Regions from separate parts of the Paenibacillus sp. SRL342 genome, predicted to be linked through region 1. Evidence: predicted binding sites of a transcription regulator. Region 1 holds the regulator's gene; each other region holds the start of a gene.

What was found. Region 1 encodes LexA, which represses DNA repair genes until DNA is damaged. Its sites were predicted from a motif close to CGAACATATGTTCG; they were not measured.
Region 2: AC4E8D_RS16985 (DNA polymerase IV) is a predicted target of LexA. The motif match lies at 1,600-1,613, and genes of this name have one in related genera.
Region 3: addB (helicase-exonuclease AddAB subunit AddB) is a predicted target of LexA. The motif match lies at 5,840-5,853, and genes of this name have one in related genera.

What each region holds. Positions count from the first base shown of each region.
Region 1 is NZ_OZ481790.1:4,191,184-4,201,519, forward strand. Features, by position in the region: gene AC4E8D_RS18335 (cupin domain-containing protein) at 1-459, shown strand, start outside; gene AC4E8D_RS18340 (GntR family transcriptional regulator) at 556-1,230, opposite strand; gene AC4E8D_RS18345 (ABC transporter substrate-binding protein) at 1,333-2,967, opposite strand; gene AC4E8D_RS18350 (carbohydrate ABC transporter permease) at 3,015-3,887, opposite strand; gene AC4E8D_RS18355 (ABC transporter permease) at 3,900-4,829, opposite strand; gene AC4E8D_RS18360 (HAD family hydrolase) at 5,418-6,209, opposite strand; gene AC4E8D_RS18365 (hypothetical protein) at 6,238-6,747, opposite strand; gene AC4E8D_RS18370 (DUF896 domain-containing protein) at 6,873-7,082, opposite strand; gene AC4E8D_RS18375 (LysM peptidoglycan-binding domain-containing protein) at 7,178-7,555, opposite strand; gene lexA (transcriptional repressor LexA) at 7,852-8,478, shown strand; gene AC4E8D_RS18385 (aldehyde dehydrogenase) at 8,584-9,885, opposite strand.
Region 2 is NZ_OZ481790.1:3,884,532-3,894,867, forward strand. Features, by position in the region: gene AC4E8D_RS16980 (glycoside hydrolase family 1 protein) at 1-1,352, shown strand, start outside; gene AC4E8D_RS16985 (DNA polymerase IV) at 1,660-2,877, shown strand; gene AC4E8D_RS16990 (YolD-like family protein) at 2,874-3,221, shown strand; gene AC4E8D_RS16995 (YhjD family protein) at 3,223-3,591, shown strand; gene AC4E8D_RS17000 (hypothetical protein) at 3,701-3,940, shown strand; gene AC4E8D_RS17005 (SPL family radical SAM protein) at 3,956-4,789, shown strand; gene AC4E8D_RS17010 (winged helix-turn-helix transcriptional regulator) at 4,986-5,342, opposite strand; gene AC4E8D_RS17015 (ester cyclase) at 5,714-6,133, shown strand; gene AC4E8D_RS17020 (amidohydrolase family protein) at 6,217-7,527, opposite strand; gene AC4E8D_RS17025 (MarR family winged helix-turn-helix transcriptional regulator) at 7,694-8,122, shown strand; gene AC4E8D_RS17030 (GNAT family N-acetyltransferase) at 8,286-8,732, shown strand; gene AC4E8D_RS17035 (SDR family oxidoreductase) at 9,139-9,930, shown strand; gene AC4E8D_RS17040 (GlsB/YeaQ/YmgE family stress response membrane protein) at 10,091-10,336, opposite strand, start outside.
Region 3 is NZ_OZ481790.1:4,987,083-4,997,418, forward strand. Features, by position in the region: gene addA (helicase-exonuclease AddAB subunit AddA) at 1-2,275, opposite strand, end outside; gene addB (helicase-exonuclease AddAB subunit AddB) at 2,272-5,775, opposite strand; gene AC4E8D_RS22005 (class I SAM-dependent rRNA methyltransferase) at 6,008-7,384, opposite strand; gene AC4E8D_RS22010 (Na/Pi cotransporter family protein) at 7,721-8,722, shown strand; gene AC4E8D_RS22015 (NUDIX hydrolase) at 8,786-9,220, opposite strand; gene mtaB (tRNA (N(6)-L-threonylcarbamoyladenosine(37)-C(2))-methylthiotransferase MtaB) at 9,334-10,336, opposite strand, start outside.

The sequences.
Region 1 (10,336 bases):
TATGAGAAGTGGGACGCATCCAAACTGAACACTGATCTGCAAAATAACTTTGGATTAACTGATGAACAGAAAACCGAGGTTTTGGAAACTTACGATTATGAAATCAGAGATTTGGCTGCACGTCGCGGATACCAGATCTGGGATGTCATCACGCTGTCCGAACAAACACCAGATATCGAAGAAAAGCTGGCCAAGTTCGAAGAGATCCACACCCACGCTGAAGATGAGATTCGTGCGATTGTCGCTGGTAAAGGAATCTTTGTTATCAAAGCTACAGATGATGTCGGCTACTTTAATGTAGAACTGTCTCCTGGAGACGTTATCTCGGTACCTGAGAATACACCGCACTTCTTCACTTTAATGGAGAACAAACAAATTATTGCTGTACGTCTGTTCATCGAAAAAGATGGCTGGATTGCAGATCCATACCCTGATCCTACTTTTATCAAACAAGCCTAACAATCTCGTGTTACAACTTGCTTAACCAAAACCCCTGTTCAATTGAACAGGGGTTTTGGCATATGCATATGGAGAGTAGTATACAACATCGGTGCATTATATAAAATAATGCGGGTATTTCGCTTTTATCGATTCCTGTTCAATAACAACTAGTCTAAGATGAGCTTCCATCACCTGAACAGCTTGCTCGGTCTGACGCTCTGTGATAAGACGATAAATCTCTTTGTGCTGGGAGATAATGACCTCCAGGTTGGAGTCCTCAGCTAGACGTAATAAACGCAACCGATTAAACGGAATATTCAGCTGTTGCAACATTTTCCATGTTCTCAGCTTACCCGTGCCCTGGAACAAAATCTGATGAAACTCTTCATCCAGTTCAAAAAGTCGATAGAAATTGTTTTTCCCTATACAGACTTCCTGCATTGCAATGTTGGTTTCAAGTCGAAATCTGAACTCTTCAGGAAAAGAAACACAAGCCAAAGTCACGATTTCCTTCTCCATCTTCTCCCGCATAAACCTGCCTTCTTCCACATGCTCCAGATTAATATGAGAGACAATTGTTCCACTCTGGGGAATAATGTCCAGCAGTTCTTCTTCAGCAAGCTTCATGAATGCTTCTCTAACGGGTGTTCTGCTCACCTGCAGTTCATCTGCAATCTCTTTCTCTGAAATCTTGGTACCCGGCTTAAGTTCCAGGTGAAGAATTCGTTCTTTTAACAGGTTATATGAATATGCCCGGGTCGAGCCTCTAATTTTTTGATTAAGTGACATGCCTTGACCTCTTTCTATCAGCCGTATTCATTCATCTTAGCACAAATTACCGTTCCACTTATATATCTGTGTGAAACGGTAATCTGGCCAACATCAACTATATTATTGCTTGTTTTCTTTGTAGGCTTTGTACGTATCATTTGCCAGCTTCAGATAATTAGATAACCCTTGACTCTCAAGCTCTTTGGCAAATGTATCGAATTCAGACAAGTCCCGCTCACCCAAGATAAATTTAAGTGTATTCTGATCAGAGTAGTCTTTCAGTGGTGTACTCAGAAGTGTCACCCGTTCACGGTCCTCTGAAGAGTAAGGAATCGGTGGTTCTGCCGGAATCACTTCCTTGGTATCCTTCATGTCTTGCTGGAATTTCAACTCTTCTTCACTAAACATGGATTGCAGCAGGTCTGTGGTACCCCCGTAGGCAAATACACCACCAGAGAAACCAAAGTCAATACGCAGATCCTTCGTGCCTTTTGGATTCAAACCATTGTAGTTCACATCTTCTACCAATTTGCGTTTTCCGCCCTCTTTGGTGAATGTTTCACCTTCAACGCCCCATTTGGCAAACTCTTGACCCTCATCACTGTAGTATAACCAATCCACAAATTGCATAATGGCTTTGAAGTTTTCGCTTTTTTGAATTTTCCCGGATATCATGACACCGTTTTCAAGTCTGGAGCCGGACATTAATTGCCCTTTTGGCCCACCAGGAACTGTAATTTTTGCAACTGAGTATTTACCTTCTCCCAGCGTTTTGTTCATATCATTTCGGTGCAGCACTACCGTTTGGGAATTACCATTAATCATGAATGATTTGCCGGATACAAATTTCTGTACAGCCTGATCATCATCCTGTGTAAAACTCTCCTTATCGAGTAATCCTTCGGATACCAACTTGTTAAAGTACGTTAGCATCTCTTTGTATTCTGGTGTTGTAGCCGTGTATACAAATTCATCCTGATCTTCCTTATACGTCAATCCGTTACCAAACCCCCATCCAGCCTTGGTTCCAAAACCAGTAGCAGCGATGTTCAACGTACTATTGAATTGGAAACGGTCCGAGAATGGAATGGAATCCGGGTAGATCTCTTTCAGCTTTTTGGCTGCATCATACAATTCGTCCCAAGTGGTTGGGATGGCGATGTTATTTTCTTCAAAGACATCCGTTCTTACGAGTAATGTGTAATCTGGCCATACTTCCTCATGCAGACCCGGGAGTACATAGTACTTTCCATCTTCCTGTCGCAGCCCTTCAAGTTCATCTTCCAATCCCCATTTTTCCACTTTATCCTTGAAGTTTGGCATCAAATCAATATAATCGCTAATCGGCAGTATCGCACCGGAGGACACAAATGCAGACTCTTCACCAGGATACGTTTTGGGAATAACCAGTGGTGCATCACCGGAGCTAATCAACAGAGATCTCTTCTGAGAGTAATCACTCATCGGTACAATCGTTGGCTCAAGCGTAACACCCGTCAGTTCGGTAATTTTATTAAAAAGTAACCAGTCTTTTTTATATGGATAACTAGGTTGATCACTATAGAGTATGGAGAGATTAAATGGCTCGGTCGCCTTGAATGTATCCCCTACATTGTACGTCTCCATCGCTGCCTTGGTTTGAACTTCAGTGACATCACCTCCAGGTCCGGTACCGCTGCTACATGCTGCCAGAACAACAGTCATCATTGTTGCCAACACCATTTTACCAACAAACTTACGTGGCTTTTGATTCATTTAGGTTATCCCCCTGAATTTGGTTTAGGTATTCTAGCTTCTACGTATTACTGTTTAACAGACCCTAACATGATACCGGTTACAAAGTATCTTTGGACAAATGGATAGATGGTGAGTATCGGCAAGATGGTTAATACCATCGTTACAGACTTAATATTGGCAGCAATCTGTGTCAGGTTATCAGCTGAGGTTGCACCGGCAGACGCCCCGCTGGTCGCTCCTGCAATCATATTGCGCAAATAAATGGTGACCGGGAACAGTTCTTTTTTGTCCAAATACAGAAAGGCTGGGAACCAGGAATTCCAATGACCTACTGCGTAGAACAGCACCATGGTTGCCATAACTGCTTTACTAAGCGGCAATATAATGCGTAACAAGATCCCGTAGGTGTTCAAACCGTCAATGGAGGCAGCTTCCTCCAGTTCTTCAGGCATATTTTCAAAAAATGACTTCATGATCAGCATGTTGTATATGCTAATTGCGCCAGGAACAACAAGTGCCCACATGGTGTTGTTGAACCCAAGGGAATTAATCAACACATAGTTTGGAATCAATCCACCACTAAAGAACATCGTGAATACGGCGAACATCGTCAGAAACTTGCGACCCATCAACCTCTTTTTGGACAGGGCATATGCGAAAATAGTCGTCATAAACATGGAGATTAATGTACCTACTACGGTGTAGATAATCGTGTTTTTATAGTTGGTCCAGAACATGCTGTCACGTGAGATTGTCTTGTATGTCTCTACATTGAATCCTCTTGGGAACAGACTTACCTTACCCGAATTAATATAGGACTCACTACTGAAGGATTGTGCCACGACATTTAAGAATGGATAGAGCGTTATAAATACCACGAACAGCAGAAAGATAACGTTGAATACTTTAAATACCTTGTAAGATCTGGATTCCTGCATGATGCTCCTCCTTTACCATAAGCTTCTTTGAGTCAGTCTGCGTGAGATGGCATTTACGGAGAACACCAGAATCAGACCGATCAGCGATTCGAACAAGCCAATTGCGGTAGCATAACTGAAGTTACTGGATTCCAGTCCAACCCGATACAGGTAAGTGGAGATCACATCAGATGTCTCGTAGATCAGCGGATTGTACAAGAGTAAGATTTTTTCAAATCCAACAGCCAGGAAATTACCCATGTTCAAAATCAATAAAGTCACAATCGTTGGCAAGATCCCTGGTAACGTTACATGAATCGTTTGCTTCCACCGATTGGCACCATCGATACGCGCAGCTTCATACAAAGAATCATCAATGGTTGTTAGGGCAGCCAGATAAAGAATTGCTCCCCAACCCATACCCTGCCATACCTCAGAAGTGATATAGATTGTTCTGAACCACTCAGCCCGCTGCATAAAAGGAATATTGTCTCCGGTGAAGAAAGCCACCAGTCCATTAATGGAACCATTCACTGCTGTCAGCTGCAGGATCATACCCGCAACGATAACGATCGACAGAAAATGAGGCAGATAAGACGCGGTCTGTACAAATTTTTTGAATCGTTTACTCTTCACTTCGTTAAGCATCAAGGCAAAAATGATTGGAACCGGGAATGTAAAGAGTAACGCAAGTCCGCCCAACATCAGCGTATTACCGAATACTCTCCAGAAGGTAGGGTCCTCAATGAACATTTTGAAGTACCTTAATCCAACCCACGTTTCTCCAAATATACTTCCCCCAGGAACAAAACGTCTGAACGCAATCACATTACCAATCATCGGCCCATATTTGAAAATAAGGAGATAAATGATGGGAAGGATTAACAGTGAATACAACTGCCAGTCTTTGCGGAACAAAGTTGCTGCCGTTCGTAATCTGCTCTCTTTACGTAAAGATGTCATGGTTAACGTTGTTTTAGCGGTTTCCGACTCCATTTGTTTTCACTCCGATCCAGGACTTGATAAGTAAGAGTAATTCATGTACAACTCCCATCGTTTCTCCTCTTGTAGAAGACAACAACTCCTTCAAATTCACCCCCACTACGAAATAGATAATTTCTAAATGTAAGCGATATCAATTTAATGTATTATGTAGAATCACACAATCCAAGGTGCTTCACATCATTAATTAGCACTTACTAAGTGGTGTGATCTCCAAATCCAAAGAAGCTTTCTCAAAATATTAAGCGCTTACAATCAATCGAAAATAATAAGCAATAACTCCCTGCTTCCATTTAATGAAGTAAGTCAAAAAGAAATTGCTTTAGGACAATCTAAATACTAGTCATACTAGTATGTTAGTTATATTCTAATCCAGCTTCCCCCTAATTTCAATAACTTTTAGTAAAAAAAATAGAGATCTCATTTAACAAGGTAATTTAGTCAACATGTTCAAATAAAAAAACATTGGTAACTTCAAGAACGACATCATCGTTCATTGAAGTTACCAATGTTTCAGGGTGCTGAGGAAAGATGTTATAGCTGATCTGCTTAGAAATTAGCAATAAGCTGATTTAATTCCGATAAATGCGTTATTTCATGGTCTGGCGCATACGTTTCATTGTTGGTCTTATGCTCACGGTTAATCCATACGGATTGGATGCCAGATGATAAAGCACCACGAATATCAGTCGTTAACTTATCCCCAACCATCATGCTCTCTTCGGGTTTAACACCCAGTTTACTCAAAGCATGTTCAAATATTGATGGATCCGGTTTTCCTTTTCCGAAGTTACCCGAGATAATAATCTCATCAAAGAAAGGAGTCAATTCAGGTACACCATCCAACTTCTCTTGTTGCAAAGCAGGACAACCGTTCGTTAACAACAACAGTTTGTACTTTCCTTGTAATTGACGCAAGGTATCCATCGTTTCTTCGTATACATGTGGTCTGGATCTCCGTTCTACTCCAAACTGTGCGGCCAGTTGTTCAGCAAGATCTTCCCGATCTATACCCAATTTCAACAAGCCACGACGCCAGGATTCTTTACGGTAAACTGGAGCAAGCTGTTCCAACTGACGGAACTCAGGCTGATCCCCACCAGTAAAGTTAGCCCATAGGCCTTCAAACGGATTGATTCCAATCATTTTAGTAAAAGAAAAGGTTTCATATGATTCATACAGTCCACGTGCCTCATTACGAACAGCTTCTTCAAGTTCTTCTGGTTTAACCCCAGTCTCTTTCGCTGCGATTAGACAAGTCTCATGAAAAGCTTCTCGAACACTACGCTCATCCCATAATAAAGTATCATCTAGGTCGAACAAAATCGCTTTTAACGCCATTCCGATCATCTACCCCTTTATGCAATAATTACTTTTCGACGGTTTCCACGGTGATCTGGTGTGCTTTTGCAAACTTCAGCAAACGTTCTGCAATCGCATCTGTATCGTAACGGTTCAATAACTTGGTAAACACCCATCTTTTCCCGCGACTGTTATGTTCGATAACAACTGTACCTGGTTCGATTCTGAATTTGACGATATCGTCAACCCCAATTGAACGTTCACGATTACCCTTCGTCGTTATAATCCGATTACTGCTAATCTTGATGTATGGACGACGAAGCATGAAGATGACTGCCAAAAATACGTAAAGCAGCATCGTCACCCAGTCCCAGGTTGTCATCGGAGCTTGCACAAGGAACGTGCTCATAAACAGATACAAAAAGGCGAGACCAATCAAAAATATAGGGAACAAAAGGCTGCGTCCCTTAAAGACTTCTTCGCCTGGTGTACCTGTGATTGGTTGACCACTTTTTTTGCGCTGCTGATTTAACTGCTTGGAATTTTTCTTAACCGTTCTCTCGAACGAACGCGACATGAGAATCCCCCTTATGTGTCTTTGTATCGGCTTACATAACTGTAAACCAACATTTCCCCCTATAAATTGCACACTCAAAATAACAGGAAGAAACCTAAATATCATAATGATATCATTAGGTTTCGTTAGTGTTTGAGTTTGCCTTGGTGGCCTTTGTCATTCTCATCATCAACAATCTCAATGGTATCCAGTTGTTGTCTGAAATTGCTGCGAATATTACTCAAATAAATCTCTCTTAGCTCGGCACGTTCGGCAAGTTCTTCCTCCGACAATCCAGTGGACTTTTGCTTACGAGCCAATTCGTTAATGCGTGCTACCAGACTATCTATATCCAAGCTTGTCCCCTCCAAAAATACAAAGTCATATTAACTTTGCCATTATAAAGGCAGCTTGTCAAGCTGACACGCGTTAACACTCATTGATGTGCATTTTATTCTGCAAATTGCGGTAGAGCTAGTACTTGTCCCACTTGGATGGAAGTCGTATGAAGTTGATTCACTTTCTTAATTGCTTCTATATAAATACGTGTATCCATATTCGTCGGTTTATGTTCCAAAGAAATACTCCATAATGTTTCCCCTTGTGAAACAGCTATCTTTCCTCCAGGCAGAACATCATTCTCATTGCCGGCAAATACAGTTAAAACAGTGCTGCATCCAATAAATATAATCATAGAGGTAATGGCTACCTTTAACATCCATGAAGAAATCTTGAAACGCGCTAAAACCTTCTTGTAGTTCCCTATGTTAGACTTCACCAGTTCCGAATTCATTGGTTCATAAATGCTTTGATAAGTAGAATATCTCATTAAATACCCGCCTCCAAACGTTTGTTCCTATCTGTTGAAATCAATATAACACGAACACTTGTTTTGTTCAATATATTTTTAGAACAATTGTTCGCTTCTTTTTAGAAGGAGCAATATCTTATTTCAAGTACTTTTTCAAAACATTTGCAGTATTATGCTCTGACTTTTGGCCAATTTCTGTTCTATAAGTTAAAAAACACTGATTTAAAGCTATTTTATTTAGAACTTATGTTTGTACGAACGGAGGTTCTATGTTATAATTTTCCCAAACGTTACTAAAATGGGGTTGATACGGTATGTCGAAGATATCCAGCAGGCAGCAGGCTATTCTGGAGTTTATACGAAATGAAGTCCGGTTGAAGGGGTATCCTCCTTCCGTACGGGAAATTGGTGAAGCGGTTGGACTTGCTTCCAGCTCAACAGTACATGGACATTTGGATCGTTTGGAGAAAAAAGGTTTGATCCGACGCGACCCTACCAAGCCAAGAGCCATTGAGCTTTTGAGCCAGGAAGAATCTGAGCATTCTCATCAATTTGCTCATAGCGTTGCACGTATTCCTGTTGTTGGTAAGGTTACAGCCGGGGTTCCAATCACTGCAACCGAGAACATTGAAGACTACTTCCCTCTTCCTACACACTATGTAGGCGAACAGAAAGTGTTTATGCTTTCAGTAGTGGGAGATAGTATGGTGGAAGCTGGAATCGTTAATGGAGATTACGTTATTGTCCGTCAACAGCAAACTGCTGATAACGGTGATATCGTCGTTGCAATGACTGAAGACGATGAAGCTACAGTGAAAACGTTCTATAAAGAGAAAGATCATATTCGCCTTCAACCGGAGAATGCGACCTTCGAACCTTTACGTTTGAAACATGTTAGTATTCTGGGTAAAGTCATTGGCCTTTTCCGAGATATTCATTAATATTTAACTTGAGTAACAAAATTAGATGTAATGAAATACGAAAGAGGTTGCCCTGATCAACAGGACAACCTCTTTTTTTCATGTTTATGTTATTTTTGCGGCTAATTATTCACTGCGTTTCAGAACACTCTTGTGATGCGAGAACACATCAAAGCTCTGTTGTCCGTGATATGAGCCCATACCGCTCTCTCCTACACCACCAAACGGTAGATAATGTGAAGTCATATGAGAAAGTGTGTCATTAATACATCCCCCACCGAAGGATACTTGATTCAGAACCTGATCCTGCAGTTGCTCATCCTGTGTGAAAAGATATAGCGCCAATGGTTTTGGCCGGCGAACAATCTCATCCAGCATAGGATCAAGGTCACTGTACGTAAATACAGGAAGAATCGGACCGAAGATCTCTTCTTGCATGACAGCTGATTCCCAGTTCACATCGCCAAGTACAGTCGGCTCAATGAACAACTGCTCACGTACAGAACGTCCACCAATCAGCGTTTTGCCATCTGTGAGGAATTTCGACAACCGATCAAAGTTACGCGCGTTGACAATGTGCGGGAAATCAGCATTCTGTAACACATCATCCCCAAATTTATCTTTGATCTCAGCGCCAATCAGATTGATCAATTCATCATGAACTTGTTCATGTACAAGCAAGTAATCCGGAGCAACGCATGTTTGGCCTGCATTCAGGAACTTACCACGAACAATACGCTGGGCCACCAGCTTCAGATCTGCATCGCTATGGACAATAGCAGGACTCTTACCACCCAACTCAAGAGTTACAGGAGTCAAATGCTCCGCAGCTGCCTTCATAACAATGCGACCAACACCTGTGCTGCCTGTGAAGAAAATATAATCAAACTTCTCTTTCAACAATGCTGTGCTTGCCTCAACTTCACCTTCCATAACGGCAATATACTCCTCAGGGAAGATCTCCTTAATCAGATCATACGTCAGACGAGATACGGCTGGTGTTAATTCAGAAGGCTTGATAACTGCACAGTTACCGGCTGCAATTGCTCCAATCAGTGGACCAAAGGCCAGTTGGAAAGGATAGTTCCAAGGTGCAATAATAAGAGCCACTCCGTATGGTTCAGGGTAAATGGTGCTCACCCCATCCGGCATATTCGAATTGGTTGGAACTTGTTTTGGTGCAGCCCATTCCTGCAGGTGTTCTAATGCAAAATCCAGTTCACCCAAAACAATGCGAATCTCGGAACCGTAAGCTTCCGCCTCAGATTTGTTCAGATCCGCCCGAAGTGCATCTTGAATCCGTTGCTGATACTTTTCAATTCCTTTTCTAAGCTGTTGAAGCGCATTAATCCGATATTCGATATTTTTAGTTTGTCCTGTATAAAAAAATGTACGTTGTTCTGTCACAAGTTGTTTTGCCTGATCCATATCAACATCTCCAATTAATTATTTAAAATTTAATTGTTCAAAATTTAATTAAAGTATACCTCTTCTATATGAAACTTTCAACATACTAATGAAACATCCATTTGTATGTAATCGACGATGGTTGGAATTTTGAAAGAGTGATTGTAAGTATACTTTATATTTCGTGACTATCAGAATTTCTAAGGAAGCATTATTAAAATCTTTTGCCTCCGACAGTTTAATCCATTATAGAAAGAATTCTAATTTCAGTTTCTCTTCAATAGCTTAGTTGATAAATAATAATGGTATTGTTCTATTACTAACATGAATTGATACAATTCTTTAAATAAAGAGAGTTTTACGGTTTACCATTATCTTAATCGACGAACAAACGTGTTTTGTTATATAAATGTAAGCCTTGGTTACAGATAAACACAGGAATGTTACGTGAGATGATGAAGAAGAATTCAGG
Region 2 (10,336 bases), 310 kb from region 1:
ATATGATGACGGGTGGAACGCATACTATTCCAAGACGGATCACTAAACACATTGAGGAGGGCGTAAACTATCCTTCCCATGAGGCAGTAGACTTTTACCATCATTACAAAGAAGATATCCGTCTGTTTGCAGAGATGGGCTTTCGATGCTTCAGAATGTCCATTGCTTGGTCCAGAATATTCCCCAACGGGGACGATATAACGCCAAATGAAGCAGGACTTCAATTTTACGACAAGGTGTTCAGTGAACTGAAAAAGTATAATATTGAACCCATCGTTACGATCTCACATTACGAAGCTCCGTTTGCGCTAACTGAGAAGTTCAATGCTTGGGCTTCCAGAGAGATGATCGACTGCTACGTACGGTATTGTGAGACCATTTTCACCCGTTACAAGGATGTCGTGAAGTACTGGATTACATTTAATGAGATCAATAGTTTAATTGTTCCAGCAGGTGCATATATAGCAGGGGCATTATTAGTTGATGATAGTGGTGTATTTAACAATACGGTTGTGGATAGTACGCAATTAAGATTCCAGGCTTTACATCATCAATTTATAGCAAGTGCAAAAGCTGTCAAGCTTGCTCATGAGATTAATCCGGCGTTCCAAATCGGTTGCATGATTAATTATAGTCATGGTTACGGAAGTACATGTAAACCGGAAGATATGTTGAAGGCTCTGAGAATGGATCAGATTAACAATATGCTGAGCAGTGACGTGCAAGTTAGAGGGGAATACCCTGACTTTGCCAAGAGATATTTTAATGAGAACAATATTCAGATTGAGATGGCAGAAGAAGACGTAGAAGTGCTAAAACAAGGCTGTGTTGATTTTTATAGCTTCAGCTACTACAAATCTCATGTAGTGGGTACCCGCCCAGAGGGTGATGAGACCCAGGGGAATGTCTTTGGTGGATTCAAAAATCCATATTTGAAGGCAAATGATTGGGGATGGCAAATCGATCCAGTTGGACTTCGTTACGTACTCAATCATGTGTACGATCGGTATAGAATCCCTGTAATGATCGTTGAAAATGGTCTGGGAGCGGTTGATGTCATCGAAGAGGATGGCTCTATCCATGATACGTACAGGATCAATTTCCTGCGAGATCATATCGAACAAATGAGAGAAGCTATCCTCGATGGCGTTAATCTTATCGGCTACACGGCTTGGGGTTGCATCGACATCGTTAGTGCCTCAACTGGCGAAATGGAGAAACGCTACGGATTCATTTATGTAGATAAGGATAACGAGGGCAGTGGTACCCTGAAAAGAAGTAAAAAGGACAGTTTCCACTGGTATAAAAAGGTGATTGAATCCAACGGGGAAAGATTGGATTTGGAAATATAATTTGCACTCGAACGAAAGATGATCCAATCTTTAAATTCTATCAAATAGACCAAGTACTTATCACTTTGTGAGACAAGTACTTGGTTTTTTGTGCATCAATAATAAAACTAAGAATTAATTATTTTGATGGCTACAGTGGCTGACAATATCCAGTCTACAGTTCATTATGGTGTCCAAGGGTTTTCAAAAGCTAAATATAAATATTTACCTCTTGCATAAAGAACATGTGTTCGGTCTATAATATATACAAACATACGTTCTTAAAAGTACAGGAGTGATTACAGTGTTGACTAAGCAACGAACCATTATGCTCATTGATATGCAGTCGTTTTATGCTTCAGTCGAAAAGGCAAAAATGCCTCAATACAAAAATAGACCATTAGCTGTTGCGGGAGACCCCGCAAGACGCTCTGGAATTATCCTTGCCGCTTGTCCACTAGCCAAGGCGAAGGGTGTGTCTACCGCGGAACCACTCTGGCAGTCTCTTCAGAAGTGCCCTGAACTGATCATTGTGAGACCACACATGCAAGAATATATCGAAGTATCCACTCAAATCATGTCCATTATTGAAGAGTTCACCGATCTGGTCGAACCGTACAGTATAGACGAATTATTCGCTGATTTTACAGGGTCTATGCATCTATTCGGTAATGATCCAGTTGATTTGGCCAAGCAAATTCAAGACAAAATCTATAATGAAACAGGCGTTTACGCGAGAGCTGGCATTGGTGAAAACAAAATCATCAGTAAATTATGCTGCGATATGATCGCTAAAAAAGCAGAGGGGGGCATTTTCCACTTAAAAAAAGAGGAGTTACACCTCCATATTGGAGATAGGCCCATCCGCGATATGTGGGGGATCGGCTCCAGAATGGAAAAACATCTGTGGAAGATGGGCATCCGAACCATTAGAGACCTGGCGAATACGCCTCTTTCCAAATTAAGAAGTAAGTGGGGTGTTAATGGAGAAGTCATTTGGCGAGTCGCAAATGGACTCGACAATTCGCCGGTAACCGTCAACACGCACAGTACACAAAAAGATATTGGAAACGGAATGACCCTACCTAGAGATTTCACAGAGGCTTGGGAGATCGAAGTGGTTATTCTCGATATCTGCACAGAAGTATGCAGAAGAGCCCGCAAAAAGGGACTGATGAGTAGTGTAGTATCTGTGAGTGTGTCTGGAGCGGATTTTGACCACCCCACTGGTTTTCACAGGCAGGTGAAACTGTCTGATCCTACAAACATAACCGTTGATGTATGCAAGATAGCCAAACGCATATTTCATCAACACTGGGATGGGCAACCTGTGCGCCGTGTAGGCGTATCCCTGTCTCAATTATCCAACGCGGATACATATCAACTATCTTTTTTTGATGATCAAGAGCAGAAACGGGCCATTGATCAGGTGATGGACGATATTAAGGATCGATTTGGCGACATTGCCATTCTACGAGCAAGCTCCATTACGGCTGCGGGTCAAGCGATCGATCGAGCATCTAAAATTGGGGGGCATTATAAATGAGCAAAAAACTGGAGGCCAATGGATTATGGGAATCGAGCCGCATGATGCTTCCTCAACATAAAGAACGAATTATACAGCATCGTACTCAAGTTCATTATCTAACGAAACCGCTGATCCATGAAGATGAGTGGGAGATTATTACACAAAATATAGATATGTCGCTCAATTATACATTGCAAGCCACCTTTGAAATATTTACTGAGTCAGGCAATCGGGATATACACGGGATCGTCACTTCAGTCAGTACCTTTGGAAAGAAAATCAAAATTGAAATGGAGAATGGATTTGAATGGGTCGATTTTGATCAATTGGTCGCTGTAAAACTTGAAGAAGGAGGCGTGTAAAGTGCGACAGACTTTCGAGGAACTTTCACTCGTGAAGAGGGTGGTAGAGCTCCCTTATCTTTTAGGTGCTCTGGAGGTAGATAAACATAAAATATACGCTTCAAACTTCAAAATGAAATCTGTGTATGTTGACTACTTGGACGGTACTCAAAAGAAAATTGCTTTAGAGATGTACAAATCAAAACAAAGGCTAAAGGAACATCATATTAAAATCATAGATGAAGTGAGATCTGAGCTGAGTTTAACGGTAGATTATTCGGTGAGAGGTTACATTCATAAAATGACATTATTATGGAGCAAAGTGAAAGTGGATGTAACCTTAATGCTTACCGAACATATGAACGTTGATATTACTGAATTGCCCACATGAACATAGAAAATAAGAATCTAACTCATGGATGCGGCAACCAATACGAGCAGATCTTTCGGCAAACTGGGAATCACGAAAAAGATAAATAAAAAGGCAGAGTAAACTATGTTTGGATGTCAAAGATAAAAAAACTCATTATTATATATCTGCCCCTTTATTCGGTAAGGACATTCAAAAGAAAAGCCGCGAAGGAGGAGGAATAGCAGAAGGTTTAAGACAATCGAGAAATCAGCAGGATGCCCAATTTTCGGGTTCGCTAGCGGGACGTAATTATCAAGTCATCATTTCAAGTAGCATGAGAAATTTTAAGATAAAACGCAAGAGGAGAAGTGGGCGTAAAAGTAATTGAGGGGATGGTAGCGTCATGCCAATTGAAATCAAAGACATTGTGTCTAAGAAAATATTAAGTGAAGTAAAAGGTTATCTAGATATTGGTTTTACTCATTCACTAAATCCCTATACGGGTTGTGCATTTGCTTGCGAATACTGTTATGTCAGAGAAATGCCTATTCAAAAGTTTAAGGATATTCCTTGGGGATCGTGGGTGGATGTCAAGAAAAATGCAGCAGAAAACTATCTAAAGGAAGTCTCTCTTCTAAGACGTAAAAATAAACCCATAAGTATATTCATGTCATCAGCCACAGATCCTTATCAACCTGTAGAGCAGAGGGCAAACATTACAAGAAGCCTATTGGAAGAAATGGATAAAAACCCACCAGATTCACTTCAAATTCAAACTAGAAGCCCGCTGGTTGCCAGAGACCTTGATATACTTCTGAAATTAAAAGGAAAATGTCGAATTATGGTTTCAATGACAATCGAGACAGATCGCGAAGACGTGAAACGAATTTTTTCGCCCTATGCTCCTGGAATAGATTTACGAGTTAAAGCCTTGAAAAAGATAAATGATGCAGGGATACATACACAAATATCTATCTCCCCTGTGCTACCTTTTTCACCTAATTTCGCTAACATGTTACAAGGCATAACTGATCGAATTTGGATTGATACGCTATTGATTGGTGATGGTCAAATGGGGATGAGATCTAAGCGGTTAGGGATGCCACAATTATTTGAGGCGAACGGCTGGGACAGATGGTACGAGAAAAGCATTCATCTGAAAGTCGAAAAATATTTTAAGGCAAGGTTTCCATCTGAAATTATTCATGTATCCAAAAACAATGCATATCCATTTTGATTTTAAATAGCCAATTATTTAATGAGGATCTTGTCCGTTTTTTCTTCATGCAATAGAAATATTGCAGAAACTGGTGTTCGAAGATCAACTCTCTCATACGAATTAATGGAGGACGCATGAGTCCTCCATTGACTTAACTTGAAGATGTAGAGGAATTTATTCTATTTTGAAATGACCGTGGAGTAACAATTTGACATCATTCACTCTGATCAATATCGTTTGGAAGTTCATCATTGAGTTTCTGGTACCCGAGTCCCCATGTTTCCATAGAGAATATAATTGGCTTCAGTGAATTTCCTAAATCACTTAAGCTGTATTCGACTCTCGGAGGGACTTCTGCAAAAACAGTACGAATGACAATTCCATCCTCTTCCATTGAACGTAAATTTTCAGTGAGAACCTTTTGGCTGATCTCCGGGATACTTTTACGAAGTTCTCCGAATCGATGAGTTCCCTTCAAAAGATCCCTCATAACCAATAACTTCCACTTGTTACCTATCAATCCAACTGTCGTTGCGACGGGACACAACGGTAACTCTTTTTTTGAAATCACTGTATTATCGCCTCCAATAGTTACTATTAGGTTCCTATATAACAAAAAGGCGCCTACTTTCAAAACAATACATTGCTTATATTATAATTCTGTCTATGAAAAATCAAATGAAAATGAATGAAAGGAGGAGGGAGTTCGCAAAATAGTTTATGGATACAACTGAGTGACTATTTTTTGAATCATATGTTAACGTTCTTGAATTCTTGGAGACAGCATTTAGAGATCAGTTTATTGGCTCTGCAACCTAAAGATAAAATAATAGTTACAAAAAGGTTCCTATGCAACATTAAGGTGCCTACTTACCAAGTATCTAAAGTAGAGATAAAATTTAAGTGAAGGCATATGCTCACGAAATAGAAAGGGGTTTAAATATGACGATTACAGAAAACAAACAATTGATGCATCGATTCACGAACTTCATTAATACGGCAAGCAAAGAGCTTGCTGAAGAATTGATTGCTCCAGATGCTGTTTTTTATGTACCTATGCAAAAAGAACCAATGAATGGTCCCAGTGGTTATCTCTCCATAATTCATATGATGAGATCTGGTTTTTCCGATATACAGTGGACTGTTAAGGAGCTAGTAGCAGAAGAGGATCTAATAGCAGCTCATTTTGTCATGAAGGGCACACAAGACGGAGAGTTTCTCGGGTTTCCACCAACGAGCAAAAAAATCGAAGTAAATGCAATGAATTTTTATCGGATCTCCAATGGCCAAATTATTGAAGAGTATGGTCAACCTGATATGCTTGGCTTGCTTCAACAAATAGGGGCAATTCCAAAAGCATAATTAGATTAAAGTAGAAGAGGGACTGCATTTTTGCACTCCCTCTTCTTAGTGATTTTACAATTAGGAAATATAAACTACTAGTTTTAGCCTAGTTTTTGCGAACCATTGAACCACACGGATTTGATTGACAAGGTATCTGAAATATTAGTGATCGGATCACCGTTTATGAGAATAAGATCAGCACGTGCACCTTCGGTAATCCGGCCACGATCATGTAGACCAAAGCAACGGGCCGGTTTGGAAGTAGCCGACTGAAGAGCTTCGATCGGAGTGAACCCAGCCTTCACCAGCAACTGCATTTCGTGGTGAACACTAGCCCCATGAGCAAGGCCACCAAGGTTCGGAACAGGAACCGGTGCGACATCCGTCCCTACAAGAATATCAACTCCGGCACGGTGAAGATCCATCACATTTTTAAAGCTGTTCTCCATATTGCCTTGTGGGAACGTATTGAAGCTTGAGTTCAAGATATCGATCCAATCCGGACTTAATTTGGAATGAACTCGTGGATCATTAGCCAATTCTGATGCCGGATTACCTATAATTGATGAATTCAACACCAAGCACGGTGTAACAAAAGCTCCAGAATCAGCTATGGATTTAACCAATTCGGACGTGTACTCGGGTCTGTCGATAAACAAGTGGCCCAAACCGTCGACTCCAAAATCGATGGCAGCTTTCGATGAAAGAGCCGTCAAAACGTGGGCAATGACCAACTTATCGAACTTGTGGGCTTCAGTAACGGCTGTTTTTAGAATCTCATCACTTAGAACAGGCAGGCCAGGTGCACCCATAACCGTTCCCTCTTCAATCATGATCTTAATATAGTCAGATCCATTCTCCACCTGGGTATGCACATGTTTGATCGCTTCATCAACCGTCGTCACTTGAGGTATTTCGTCGTGATCGTGAGCGTAGGCGGCTAACATTGCTTCCCGGTCTTCCTCCGATAACTTCTCTAGTTCCTTTAATACGAATTCAGGTATTTCATCTCCATCAGGCAGTAATTCATCTGGGTGCCCACCAGGAGCGGTAATCGCTGTCCCAGCAGATCGGACGTCTGCTATGTCATCCACATTTTTTAGCTGAATTTCGCGCCCTCTTTTCGTAAAATCGCCGTTCATTTCGAGTTCTGTTGTAACACCGAATTTTAAGGCATCTCGTAATCCACCAATGGAGGTATGGACATGTGCATCAATCAGACCAGGCATTAATGTCGCATTTTCTCCATCGATAATTGTTGCATCGCTTGGGATGTCTCCGCCCACTGAAATAATGGATACCCCTTTAATGACAATATGTCTGGGAACAATAATTTGATATCCATCAAAGATTCGTACATTTGTAATCGCCGTAATTCCTTCTGACCCAGCATTCTGATTTAATTTCTCCATCATAACTCCTCCTAATGTGTTTGTGTTTCAACACTTCGGAGTATAACTGTTAGATACCTAACAGTCAATAGTCTAACTTTTGTTTGACAAGCCTACTGGGATCACTGTATATTTTAGCTACTTACAATTAGATTCCTAACAATTACAGAGGGGACGATGGACGGTCATGCATTCCCGAGAAGATACACCTTATATGGATTTGTTTCAAATTATCGGTCTTAAGTTAAAGAAAAGAGCGGATGAGAGTATAAAAGAGCTAGGATTAAGTTCTCAACAAGGAAAAGTAATCGATTATATTTATGAGAATCAAGATAATCATATTATTCAAAAGGATCTTGCAGATCGGTTTCACCTGCGTGGGGCAAGCGTTACAAGCATGCTTCAAGGTCTAGAGCAAAAAGGTTTCATCGAACGTAAAATCCCGGCCAATAATGAACGGCAAAAAAATATTTATGTATTACCAAAAGCGGTTGACTTGATTGAAGACTTCAATAACTCATTTCAAAAAGTGGAGGATGAAATCGTTCAAGCCCTTAATGACGAGGAGAAGCAAATCTTAAAGAAATTACTGATCAGAATTAATGAACGCATATAATAGACTGGCAGGCAGAGGTAACTGGTGGCCATAGAACACTGATGACATTGATTTCTCATCAGGAATTATTACTTACAATGGAACGGAAATCTTGGATCAAGAAGATATTTTTCAAGTCATTACTGCATCGTTTGAAAATCTTTCTATTTAAGGCGGTATATTAATGAACAAATTTGAAATTAAAGTATCTAACTATAATCCCAAGTATGCTGAACATACAGTGAAAATGTGGAGAGATAGTAAGGAACGGGCAATTGGTCAGGCTGAAACCCATAGCTTCGAAAACCATCTATATTTTTTAAATCATATATTATCTAAACAGTATCAAATAGATTTAGCGTTAATTGATGAAAAAGTAGTTGGAATGATTGCCTATAGTGAAACTGAGATAAGCCAACTTTATATTCATATTGATTATCAAGGGAATGGAATAGGGCGAACCTTGCTTAATAAAGCAAAAGCACAAGCAAATGGAAAATTAACTTTATATACATTTGAAGTGAATAAAAATGCCCAAAGATTTTATGAGAATAATGGATTTGAAATTACTGGTAGAGGACAAGAAAATGAAGAGAATTTACCTGATATACGATATGAATTGAAGTTGTAAAAATCGAATATAAAGTTACATTCAAAAAAGTGAACAGTCTGCAGGTTAGCAGGATGCTTGACCACCCAACCATTTTCACTGGAAATGTAATCCCATGTATTTGTCTTGACAGTAATTGAGTCTGACTCGTAATATTTAAAGTGGAGATGTAGGAAAGGGGACTCGCCGGACAATGTGGACTTCCTTGTAATGGTTATCTAAACTGGATCGCTCGACTTGGTGTTTTGGTTATAACCACACGCCTGGTTTGTGATGCCGATCCGCAATCATTCAAGGGACGCGAGGAACCGTTTGAATCAAACCCGGGCGCGGATACTTGATGTATCCGCTTTTTGTTATACCTAGGATAATTCCATCTCCAATGAAAAATGGTTTTCTCCCTCCCTTATTAAACGGAGGTAATAAAATGACCAAACTATACGGAAAAACCGCTATTGTGACAGGCACAAGCCGCCCCGGAGGTATTGGAACCGCTGTCTGCCGCACGTTGGCACAAGAAGGCGCTAATGTGTTCTATACCCATCTGTACGATTACGATAAAACAGAGAATCCGGGGGATGCCGACAAAAACTGGCCGGATCTCTTTGCCGAAGAACTTCGCTCCTATGGCGTTAAGGCAGCGCATATGGAGGTCGATCTTACCGATCCCAATTCTCCAGCGCAACTGCTTGATGCATGCCGATCGGCTCTCGGGCTGCCGACCATTCTCGTCAACAACGCTACCTACAGTGTAGCAGCTGATTTCCGTCAATTAAATGCATCATTGATCGATGCGCACTGCGCCATGAACATTCGAGGTACGTTCATGCTATCGGCCGAATTTGCGCGTATGCTGGAGGTTGAACTGGCCGGCCGTCAGGTCCTTTGCGGCGGCCGGATCATCAACCTCACGTCTGGTCAAGGTAAGGGGCCGATGCCTGGCAATCTCGCTTATGCCGCAACAAAAGGCGCTGTCTCCACCTTTACCGAATGTCTATCTGCTGAACTGGCTCCGTTTCACATTACTGTGAATGCGGTTGATCCCGGGCCTACCGATACGGGTTGGATGTCGGAAGAAGTGAAAAAAGCTTTGCTACCGGGATTTCCAATGGGCCGTATCGGTCTTCCTGAAGATGTGTCCCGTCTGATTGCTTTTCTGGCAAGCGACGATTCTCAATGGATCACCGGACAAATCATTCATTCTAGAGGTGGATTCTAATTTCCATAAAACCAAAGGAGGCCGCCGATCAACAGGATCGGCGGCTTTATTCGACTACCGGGTGGAAACTACACTTTATGAAGAAGATTATGCAACGGTGGCGAAAGAAGCTTTACTTCAATACCCAATCAATTGGTTAAAAACTTGTCGTCTCCGCCTTTTAACGTCTTCGGAACGCTCCACCGCGCGCCAGAGCATAGAAAATCAAGAGAGCAATGATCGACCCGACGATCGCGGGTATGATATGAAATCCACCCACCACCGGCCCCCTCGGTCCCAACAGTTCATACCCTAACCACGATCCAACAAAGCCAGCAATGATATTGCCGAGTACGCCTCCCGGCACGTCTCGTCCAATCAGATTTCCGCTTAACCAGCCAATTAGCCCACCGACAATAAGTATCCA
Region 3 (10,336 bases), 800 kb from region 1:
TCTCCTTCTGTCCCTGTTCCATCTCTGACCAGGCTTCCGGCCACTGTAACTGGACGATATTGGAATCAGGATCGTTATCCTGACGGGATTGTTGTACGGTATTAGTGGAGGAATTGTTCCATTCACCAGCAGCAGATACAACCGCATCATAGAATGACTGTCTTTTGTCACCAAGCCGAATCTGTGCCAGTTCCTCTTCATCCAGTCCGACAATCGGAGAACGAAGCACGGAAGCAAGCGGAATATCCTGCCTTGGATTATCAACAAGCTGAAGCAGAGACATCATGATTTCCACTTCTGTAGCCTGGAAGTAGCCCTTGCTCTGTTCTCCTCCAGCAGGAATTCCCTGCTGTCTGAATTCCTCAATCATGAGCGGAGCCCACATCAAGGTTGAACGCAACAAGATGACCATGTCACCGTAACGTGCCGGGCGCATCGTTTGCAGGGCTTTGTCATATACATGGAGGGCAGGTTTGTCCGTATCCCCAACCATCTCACGAATACGCCTTGCAATCGCCCGCGCTTCCAACTGGGCTGTTTCAAGTTCGGCACTCTCCAGTTCTGCGGAGACCGATGCATCCCCATTCTCATCCGTACTCTCTGTCAGATCAGGACCACCGCCCTGACGATCAATCAACATAAGTTCAGGTGTATACGCCTTATCACCAAGCGTTTCTGACGGGAACGTAGCCCCATATGCCAGTTGCGCTCGTTCATCGTAAGCAATCTCTGCCACACCTTCGTTCATGAGTTGCCGGAATATCATATTGACCGAATGCACGACTTCAGCACGGCTGCGGAAATTCCGCGCAAGATCAATACGTTGACCTGTACGATTCAGACGATCTTCCACCATTCCATCTTCACGTGTGCTCGCTCCATATTGGCGATACTTGTTCATAAATAGACCCGGCTCAGCCAACCGGAAACGATAGATACTCTGCTTGACATCACCGACCATGAATCGGTTACCCGGGTTTTCTCTGGAGATGAGCTTCACGATATCTTCCTGAACCGTATTGGTGTCCTGATATTCATCAAGCAACACTTCATCGAATCGCGAACGGTACTCCATAGCCGCATCGGAAGGCATCGACAGTTCAGGCGTTGAATCCTCATGTCGCAAAATGTGAAGGCAATAGTGCTCCAGATCACTGAAGTCAACTTGCCCCCGTTCCTGTTTGGCCTGTCGATAACGTTCTCCAAATGTACTAACCAGCCTCGACAGTTCCTGCATGAGTGGTGCCGCTTGCTCCAGCTCCTGCCAGAACGAAAAAGCACTTCTTCCAAACAATGAACCTTTCAGGTCGGTAACTGCCTTTTTCGCAGCCTCACGGAGTTCTTTCACCTGATCCTGTAAAGCCGGGTCCGTTTGATCCTTTTTGCAGGGTTTCAGTTTGCCAAATGCAGCGGGTTGAAACACTTCAGGCAACCTCTCCCATGGCATAATCTCAACCGCAGACAGCAGCTCTTCCACCATCACCAGATCTTCTTTTAACGTATCTGCATAAGGTGCCGGACCTTCAGGCTGCATGGAAATATGAATGCCTTGACGGAGTAGTCCTGCTGCACCACTCAAAGCAAGAGCCGCATCACGCAAAATACTCTGAACCCATGCTGAATGTCCAAGTGCCTCCACACTTTCCACCTGAAAAGCAGATGCCATCTCTGAGAGCCAATGATCCGGCCAGGAATGACTGCGGGAGAAATCATACAATCGTTGCACCAGTCGATGCATCGCATCATCATTTCGTTCTCCACTGAACCAGTCGACCAATTCGCGGAATGTACTACCTTCATCTTCCTCGCCATACTTTTCCTCAAATAGTTCTTCGAGTAGTTCCTGGCGCATGATTTCCGCTTCATTTTCATTCAGGATACGAAAAGCCGGGTTCAACGGAATTTGCTGATAGTAACGGCGGATGACTTCCATACAGAATGAATGCAGCGTTGTAATAGATGCCCGTCCAAGCAGCGACAGCTGCTTACGCAGATGCTCTTCTCCAGGCTGTTCTTCCAGCGCACGTTCCAACGCTTCCCGAATCCGTTGTTTCATCTCGGCGGCGGCCGCTTTGGTAAACGTAGCTACAAGTAAACGATCCACACTGAATCCTTGGGAGGGATCTGCGATCTTGCGAATAATTCGTTCAACCAGTACGGCTGTCTTGCCTGATCCCGCCGCAGCGGCAACCAGAATGTCTTCTCCACTTTCCGAGATGGCACTCCACTGGTCGTCACTCCAGAAGCTTCCTTCCGGTTTTGGCATATTCGTCATGATGTTTCCCCTCCCTTGGTGTGAGATAACATATCCCAGATTTGCTGTTTGCCCGGTTTGGACAACAGGTTATACTCATTTCCTTCTATATTCTCATCAAACTGACAAACAGGTTTATACGGACAGAACGTGCACGCCACTTCCTGCTGAATACGATAAGGCTCAATGGCCACATCCCCATCCGTAATCCGGGTACCAATCTCGCGGATATTACTGCGAACCGAAGCAAGCAGCGTATCCCATTGCTCTGGCGTAGCTACAGCGGCGCTGCTATAAAAGCTTCCGTCCGCCTTAAGAGCAACTGGAATAATCGCTGAATACCCCTTATCCAGGGTGTTGTCCATTTGTGCGATTGCATCCCGGTCCGCGAGCAGCAAACCTTTCATTTTGAACCGTTTCAGCAGTTCTTGTCCGGCCTGCTCCGATGTCATGCCATTTGCAGATTGCAACAGCGGGTTATGCACATGGAAATACAACGTTCCTCCCGGCATCGCCGTTTCTCCAAGCCATTCCTCGGCAGCACTAAGCAGCACCTCCAGATAGGTGAGCATCTGCAATGACAGACCATAATACACTTCATGAAGCTTGAGGTCCGTTTGGCTTGATTTATAGTCAATGACACGCAGGAGCAGACCATTCTCTCCTTCTGCGACATCCACACGGTCAATCCGACCCACGATCTCCATCACACAGCCGTTTTCCAGTTCAAAACGTAGTGGCGGCAACGTTTTATCCGGTCCAAAATCAAGCTCCAATCCAATCGGTTCAAAACTTCCGCGTCTGGACTGTTCACCGAGAATAACGGATGCCCGGCTCACGATGTCCTTCAATTTGCGGAAAATATAACCGTATCGCTTGGTGCTTAGCAAAATCTCCCCTTGCAGCTGTGGTGCAATCTGCTCCACGGTTTGCTCGGCTTCCTGACGACATTGGTCTGGAGTCAAGCTGCCCCAACTACGATTTTCTTCACGCAACCGCATAGCCAGTTGGCTAAGTGCAGCATGAAACAGTTGTCCGATATCAGGGGCCTGAAGGCGGTACAATTGCCGTTCTTTGAGACGCAACCCGTGCGAAGCAAAATGGGAGAACGGACAAGCGACGAAACGCTCCATTCGCGAAACACTCGTCCTCACCTCTGTGCCATACAATCTGCGACTGGTAGCTGTACGTAGTGGTAATGCTCTATTACGATAAAAGATCGATCCCATCAACCGTTCCAGCTGAGGTCTGCTTGTCTCCCGAGATACATGCCAATTGTAGACCGCCCACCACATTTCAGGGATGTCTTCTCCGCGGCGCCATTTGCGCAATTGTCCAATGAGCGCAGACAGACTCTGACCTGGATGGGTGACATAGGACCAATGCGCTTCTTCCGAGTTCGCAATCGGTGGTTGAGCGAGCAATGGCTGTTCTTGTAAACCAAACATCTTCCGTACATGGCGGACAATCTCGGAAGGAAGCAGTGCTTTCCCCTCATCATCAGCAACCGGATAACTCAGCCACAACTGGCTGCTTGCGGCTGTAAGTGCCGTATAGATCAGGAAACGTTCATCCAGCATCTGCCTTGTTGCACCTGGTCCAAGCGCCATGCCACGTTCCGTCAGTAACGCTCTCTCCAGTTCCGTTAATACGCCATTATCCTGAGGTACGGCGGGTAATTCACCATCAACTGCGCCAAGGATAAATACGTATTTGATGTCCTGAAGACGTGTACGGTCCATGGAACCAACCAGTACCTGATCAAGTGCTGGTGGTACCAGACCCAGCTTCAGTTCCGTCAATCCGGTCTCGATCATCCCGGCAAACAGCGTGATATCCAGCCGTTCATTCCCCATCATATCAACCATCTGATCCAATAAATCCAGCACAGCTCCCCACATCTGCCGATGTTCTCTCGACCGTTCGGGGTCACCTTGTGCCTTAGCTTCAGCAGACATGTTCTCCAGCTTCCATGCAATCTCAGCATCTTCCAGCAGTCTGTATAGTGCTTCGCACTGGGCTTTGGCTGTCTTTGCCTTTTTCATTCGTTTCTCAAAAACACCCAAGGAATCTGTAATGACCGTTCGGCAGCTCTCCATTAAAGAAAGCATCTGGTCCCGTCCTCGACTACGGCCATCCTGACCGTTGTCTTCCAGCGACAGGCTTGGTACATACTTCCATGGTTTGCCATCAGTCCAGCGATACCCGTGAATACCACAAGCCAGTACATAATTCTCAAGCTGGTCCATATCTTCACGAGTGATGGAACCATCACGCGGAAGCAGCAGATCCGTTTTGACACAGCGAAATACATCCTCGTAACGCCAGTGGCGACGAACAATATCCAATGCGGAACGGATAAACTCGGATAATGGATGATGAAGTTCATTTCTTCTGCGGTCCAGAAAGACGGGTACGTCATAATCCCTGAATAGAGGTTCAGCTATATCGGCGTAGGTATCCAACTGACGAACAAGTACCGCCATATCCCGATAACGCGCACCTTCGTTTTGCGCCAAACGCCGCATCTCACGCAGTGCTCCCTCCATCTCAGCTCGTCGGTTCTCGGCTGCAACCAGTCGGATTCCGGAATCAAAGCCATCACTTTTCCAACGAATTCGGCGATCGAAACCAGCCTCCAGATGAGCAAGTCCTGGACGATCCTTGTATCTCGGTGGAATCTCCGAATCTAGCACGGTTATATCGCTCGGTACACCCAGTTCTTCAGCCATCCCTTTCAGGCGCGCATAGGCACTCGCTGTGGGATAGAACAGTTCAAGTTCTCCAGGCAGTGCGCCGTGATCATAAGGACGATCCAATGTCAGTGCAATCGTCACGGAAGAGGACTGCAACATCAGCCGACCGATCACACTCATCTCCTGTGGCGTGAATCCCTGAAAGCCATCAATCCAGATCTGGGCATCCTGCAGCAAAGCACTTTCCGACAAACGATCTGTCAGCTCGGTCAACGTGTCTTCATCATCAATATATAAATGGGTCAGTTCCTGTTCATAGTCACGATATATCAGATTCAAGTCATGCAACTTGTCCTCCAGAATCGGCGAAGTCGATGAGGTATTTCCTCCAGACAGCCCGTCTTCCAGCAATGATGGATCAACTTCATAACGTTTAAATTCACTATATAAGTCATTTAATTCGCCTATAAAACCCAGCTGGCTGCCGGATGCACCAAACAGCTTCAATTCTTCCTTACGGCGCTGGATTACTTTGTAGAGCAGCATCTTTTTGCCTTCGGCTCCGATCGGAATACGAGCAGAACCACCTGCTTCCTGCATTACACGATAGGCTAAACGGCGAAAGCCCAGCACTTCTGCACGCATCGTACCTTTAATTGCTCCAGAAGACACCAACGCTTGCTCTGTTCGAAAGGAACTCTGTTCGGGAACGAGTAAAATCAAAGGTTTACCTTGCGGTTCTTGTTGAAGCAGGGTTGTAATTTCCCGGGTAATCAGCGAGCTTTTGCCGCTGCCTGCCCGGCCAATAACAAAACGAACGGACATGTCTAATCCTCCAAACTACACGTACAAGATTTTAATTCCCAGTATAACATATCTGACTTGGTTCGGAACATACGTTTGCCACTATCCGGTAAAAACGGAGATCATCTCCGTTAACACAGCCAAACAGCAAAAAGCCCGCAGCTATCACACTGTGGACTTTTTGCCAAAAGTATCATTTATTTAAACTTCACTTTATCTCACAAGAGATTAAAAAAAGTGAAACGAGACTCTTCTAATTCTTTTTACTGCGCACTTCGAAAATAGCAAATTTCAGGTAATGTCCTTCATCCACGCCCAAAATTTGCGGGTGGTCCTTACCTGCTGCCTTCCAGTCGATTAGACGCAGCACTTTGCCTGCATCTTCGGCTGCATCGGCAATCGTATCCAGGAAAAGGTCAGGACGCATGTGATACGAACAGCTGGCTGTTACCAAATATCCGCCCTCATTGACCAGTTTCATTCCTTGCAGGTTGATATCTTTATAACCGCGACTTGCACCTTTAACTGCTGATTTCGTTTTGGCAAATGCAGGAGGATCGAGGATGACGACATCAAATGTTTTACCGCCAGCTGCCAGCGCTTTGGATGTATCCACTTTCTGTTCGCCTGCACGTGCACGTGCGGTACGTTCATCCAGCCCCTTCACTTGTTCACGCAAGTACTGAAATGCATCAGCAACTACGAATTCGACCCGGTCGGTGAAACCGTTCAGCTCTACATTTGTTCGTGCACTCTCAATGGCATGCTCCGAAATATCAAGACAAGTCACTTTTTTGGCTCCATACTTGCAAGCATTCAACGTGAAACTGCCTGTGTGTGAGAAGCACTCCAGCACAGTGGCACCATCCCAATAAGGGAATGTAACTACTTTACCGCTTTTATTCACAGGCAACATCTGCTGTGTGCCATCCTGCTCGGTCGTTTGTAGTGTGATTCCACTCTTATAGCCCCAACCCTTCATGAGCGGTTCGATGGCTGCACGATTCTCGCGTTGGTCGAAGAAGTAACCTGTCTTCTGCCCTTCCACGATATCCACTTTAATGAGTAGTCCATTTTCTGTAACGGTGACATGCCGTGGGCACTCTCCGTACAGCGGACCTTTGGTCTGCTCCAAACCTTCGAGTTCACGAATCGAGACATCACTGCGCTCATATATGCCTTCCGGCTGCATTACTTCAATGAGTGCCTGTACGATGGCTTCACGGCAACGATCCATGCCAAGTGTAAGTAACTGTACAACGAGGATGCTGCCGAACCGGTCAACGATCAAGCCTGGTAGAAAATCTGCTTCGCCGTAAACGAGACGGTATGCCTCTCCATCCTGGATAAAACGTTCACGGTGACGCAAGCAATCGCGGAAACGCGCTGCAAAAAACGCGGTGTCCATCTGTTCGGACTCCAGTGGTTGATACGCTACAACTCTTACTGTGATTTGAGATGCGGGATTGTAATATCCTGTCGCCAGATAGCGACCTTGATGATTCAATACATTGACCAGATCTCCCGGCTCCGGGTTTCCGTCAACAGAGGCAATTTCATTGTTAAATATCCATGGATGTGCATGTTCAAGCCGCTTTTTGCGACTGCGTTCAAGTGTAACTGATGGCAAGGTAGATTCACTTCCTTTAATTTAATAGTTCAAAAGATAGGTTTGGTGCGGCGCGTAGGTGGCGTTTCGGTTACGAATCGATCTTCCGATCGCTGTTGTCTCCAGATTTTTTTGATTCCCTTTTTTAAAGGGAAAATCCGGAGACAAAGGCGCACGCTTCGCTTCTTCAGATTCGATTTCGTCCCCTCCACCACGTTTGCACGAATCACCGTATCTTTCGAATTGGGGTGGGGTAATTTAGGTCGCTTCCCTCTGAATTCCTTTAGGCTTGTCATGGTTGTCTTTTCTTACTCATAGGATGAGTTAAGGAACCCGGACGGAAGGAATGATGTTTCTATGTTTAGAGATGTGATATTGCCCCTACTCTATGGGCTTATTATCTTTTTTGGTGGCATGAAGCTGATGGAGACGGCCTTACAGCGCATGGCAGGGCCCATGTTGGCAGGTTGGCTCAATCGTGCCACCTCTGCTCCTTGGAAAGGCATGGCCTTCAGTGCGGGCGCAACAGCCCTGTTACAGAGCAGTACTGCGGTCACCGTACTCACCATTGGACTGGCTAATGCCAGATTAATTACCTATGGACGCACACTCGGCATCATCCTCGGCACCAACATCGGGACATGCCTGACGACGGAGTTGGTGGGACTGCAGATCGGACGCGCTTCCCTGCCGCTACTCGTCCTGTCGCTAACGGGCTGGGCCATGTTTGTTGTTCTTGGTGAACGCAATCTGGCCGCTCCTGAACGCACGCGCCAGACTCTGTTTAACATCCAGTACAGCTTCCTCGCAGCTGCGGGATTTGCACTTGTTATGACAGGCATTCAGGTGATGCAATCCATTGCCTTACCCTTGCGGAGCATGGGCGTATTTCAATGGTTTCTCGACCGCTCGGCCGACAGCTTGTGGTGGGGCTTCCTGGCAGGTGCCTGTCTGACAGCGCTCATTCACAGCAGCGCAGCTGTCATTAGCATGGCGATTACGCTCGCAGCCACAGGGGTATTGCCTGTGGAGATCGGCATCGCCATTGTGATCGGGTCCAATGTGGGGACCTGCATCACCGCTGTGATTGCTGCCGCGGGCGGAGCATCCGCAGGCAAATTTGTCGCAGCCTCCCATGTTGTATTAAACATTGCGGGAGCGCTGCTGTTTATGCCGCTGATCGGCCAGCTGCATGCAGCTTCGGCCTGGCTGTCAGCGGATAACGGGGCACAGATTGCGCATGCCCAGACCCTTTTTAACATCACCAGTTCACTGCTTGCTTTGCCATTCTGTTACTTGCCAATCTGGCACAAAAAACCACCGGTTCACGCCCCCGCGGCGAAGTCACCCGTGGCTTGATGGTCTGCCTATGCAGTCCCACAGAACGCGCGGCTAACTGACTCGAACTAGAACTATACCTCGTTATACGTTAAAGCCTAACTTGTTCAGGGCTACACGCAAGATATCATCGTTATTATCATATCCGCTCTGCTGCTGTAAGGACCATGCTTCTTCCGGAGCATACCAATCCACACCCTTGATTTCTTCAATCTGAGGCTGTAGATCACCACTCTCGGCTTCAACGAGATAATAATGAACTTCCTTGTCCACCGGGCCAAAATCTGCATGTTGGTACGTGTAAGCAATGATATCGACCGGCTCTACAATGCGACCCACCATACCTGTCTCTTCCAAAATCTCGCGCAGTGCCGTCTGTTCGATTGTTTCTCCATCTTCCATCTTGCCCTTGGCGAGAGTTGTTTTACCATAACGATCTACGATAAGCTGAATTTGAAGACGTCCGTCTTCCCCTGTTCTATAAACAACTCCGCCTGCTGAAATTTCTTTTTTGTTCATCGTGCTCTCCCCCATCAACTTCGATATCTTTATCTTATTTTTTGCAAAAGAAGGACCTCATCTCCCCGGGTAAGCTCCCCAAGGAAATGAAATCCTTGTTTCTGACGCCTCGATTACATCGCGGCGGACTTAAGATTCTCTTCCAACACACGTACCAGCGTAGCCTGACTCTCGTTGACGCCGGCTTCAACCACTTTGACTTGGCACACTTTACCGACCATATCCATCGTTCCGTCAAAGACCAGTTGAATGTAGTTGTCGCTATAACCGTGCAGCTTGCCACTTCCCTCGCGGCCTTTGGCTTCACCTTCGGGAATAACATCCAGTACCTGTCCGACAAACTGCTCAGCGTACTCCAGCTGCATCTGCTCAGACAAGTCAATCAGTTCATGCACACGTGCATTTTTGACTTCTTCGTCCACCTGATCTTCCATTCGTGCTGCTGGCGTCCCCGTACGCTTGGAATAAGGGAATACGTGCATTTCGGAAAAACCGATCTTCCGCATCAACTCATAGCCATTACGGTACATCTCAACCGTCTCACCTGGAAATCCAACAATAATGTCTGTTGTAATCGCTACATCCGGCATTGCTTCCCGAATGCGAAGCATCTTGTTGTAAAACTCTTCTGTCGTATATTTGCGGCGCATGCGTTTCAATACCGTATCATCACCCGCTTGCAGCGGAATATGGAAGTGACGAACAAGTTTGTCCGAACGTTTGATCACGTCGAGCATACGGTCGTCAATCTGACTGGCTTCAATCGAGCTGATTCGAATACGCTCCAGCCCCTCTACCTTGTCCAGGTCCCACAGCAGATCGGTGAGATCATAATTCTCCATGTCATCACCATACCCACCTGTATGAATACCGGTCAGAACAATCTCCTTGTATCCGGCGTGTACGAGCTGATGCGCCTGTTGAATAATGCTATTCGCCTCACGGCTACGTGAGAGACCACGAGACCACGGAATGATGCAGAATGTGCAAAAGTTATTGCATCCATCCTGAATTTTCAGGAACGCTCGGGTACGATCAGCAAAATCAGGTACATCCATCTCTTCAAACACACGGGTTTTCATAATATTACGCACCGCATTAACCGGTTGACGGGAC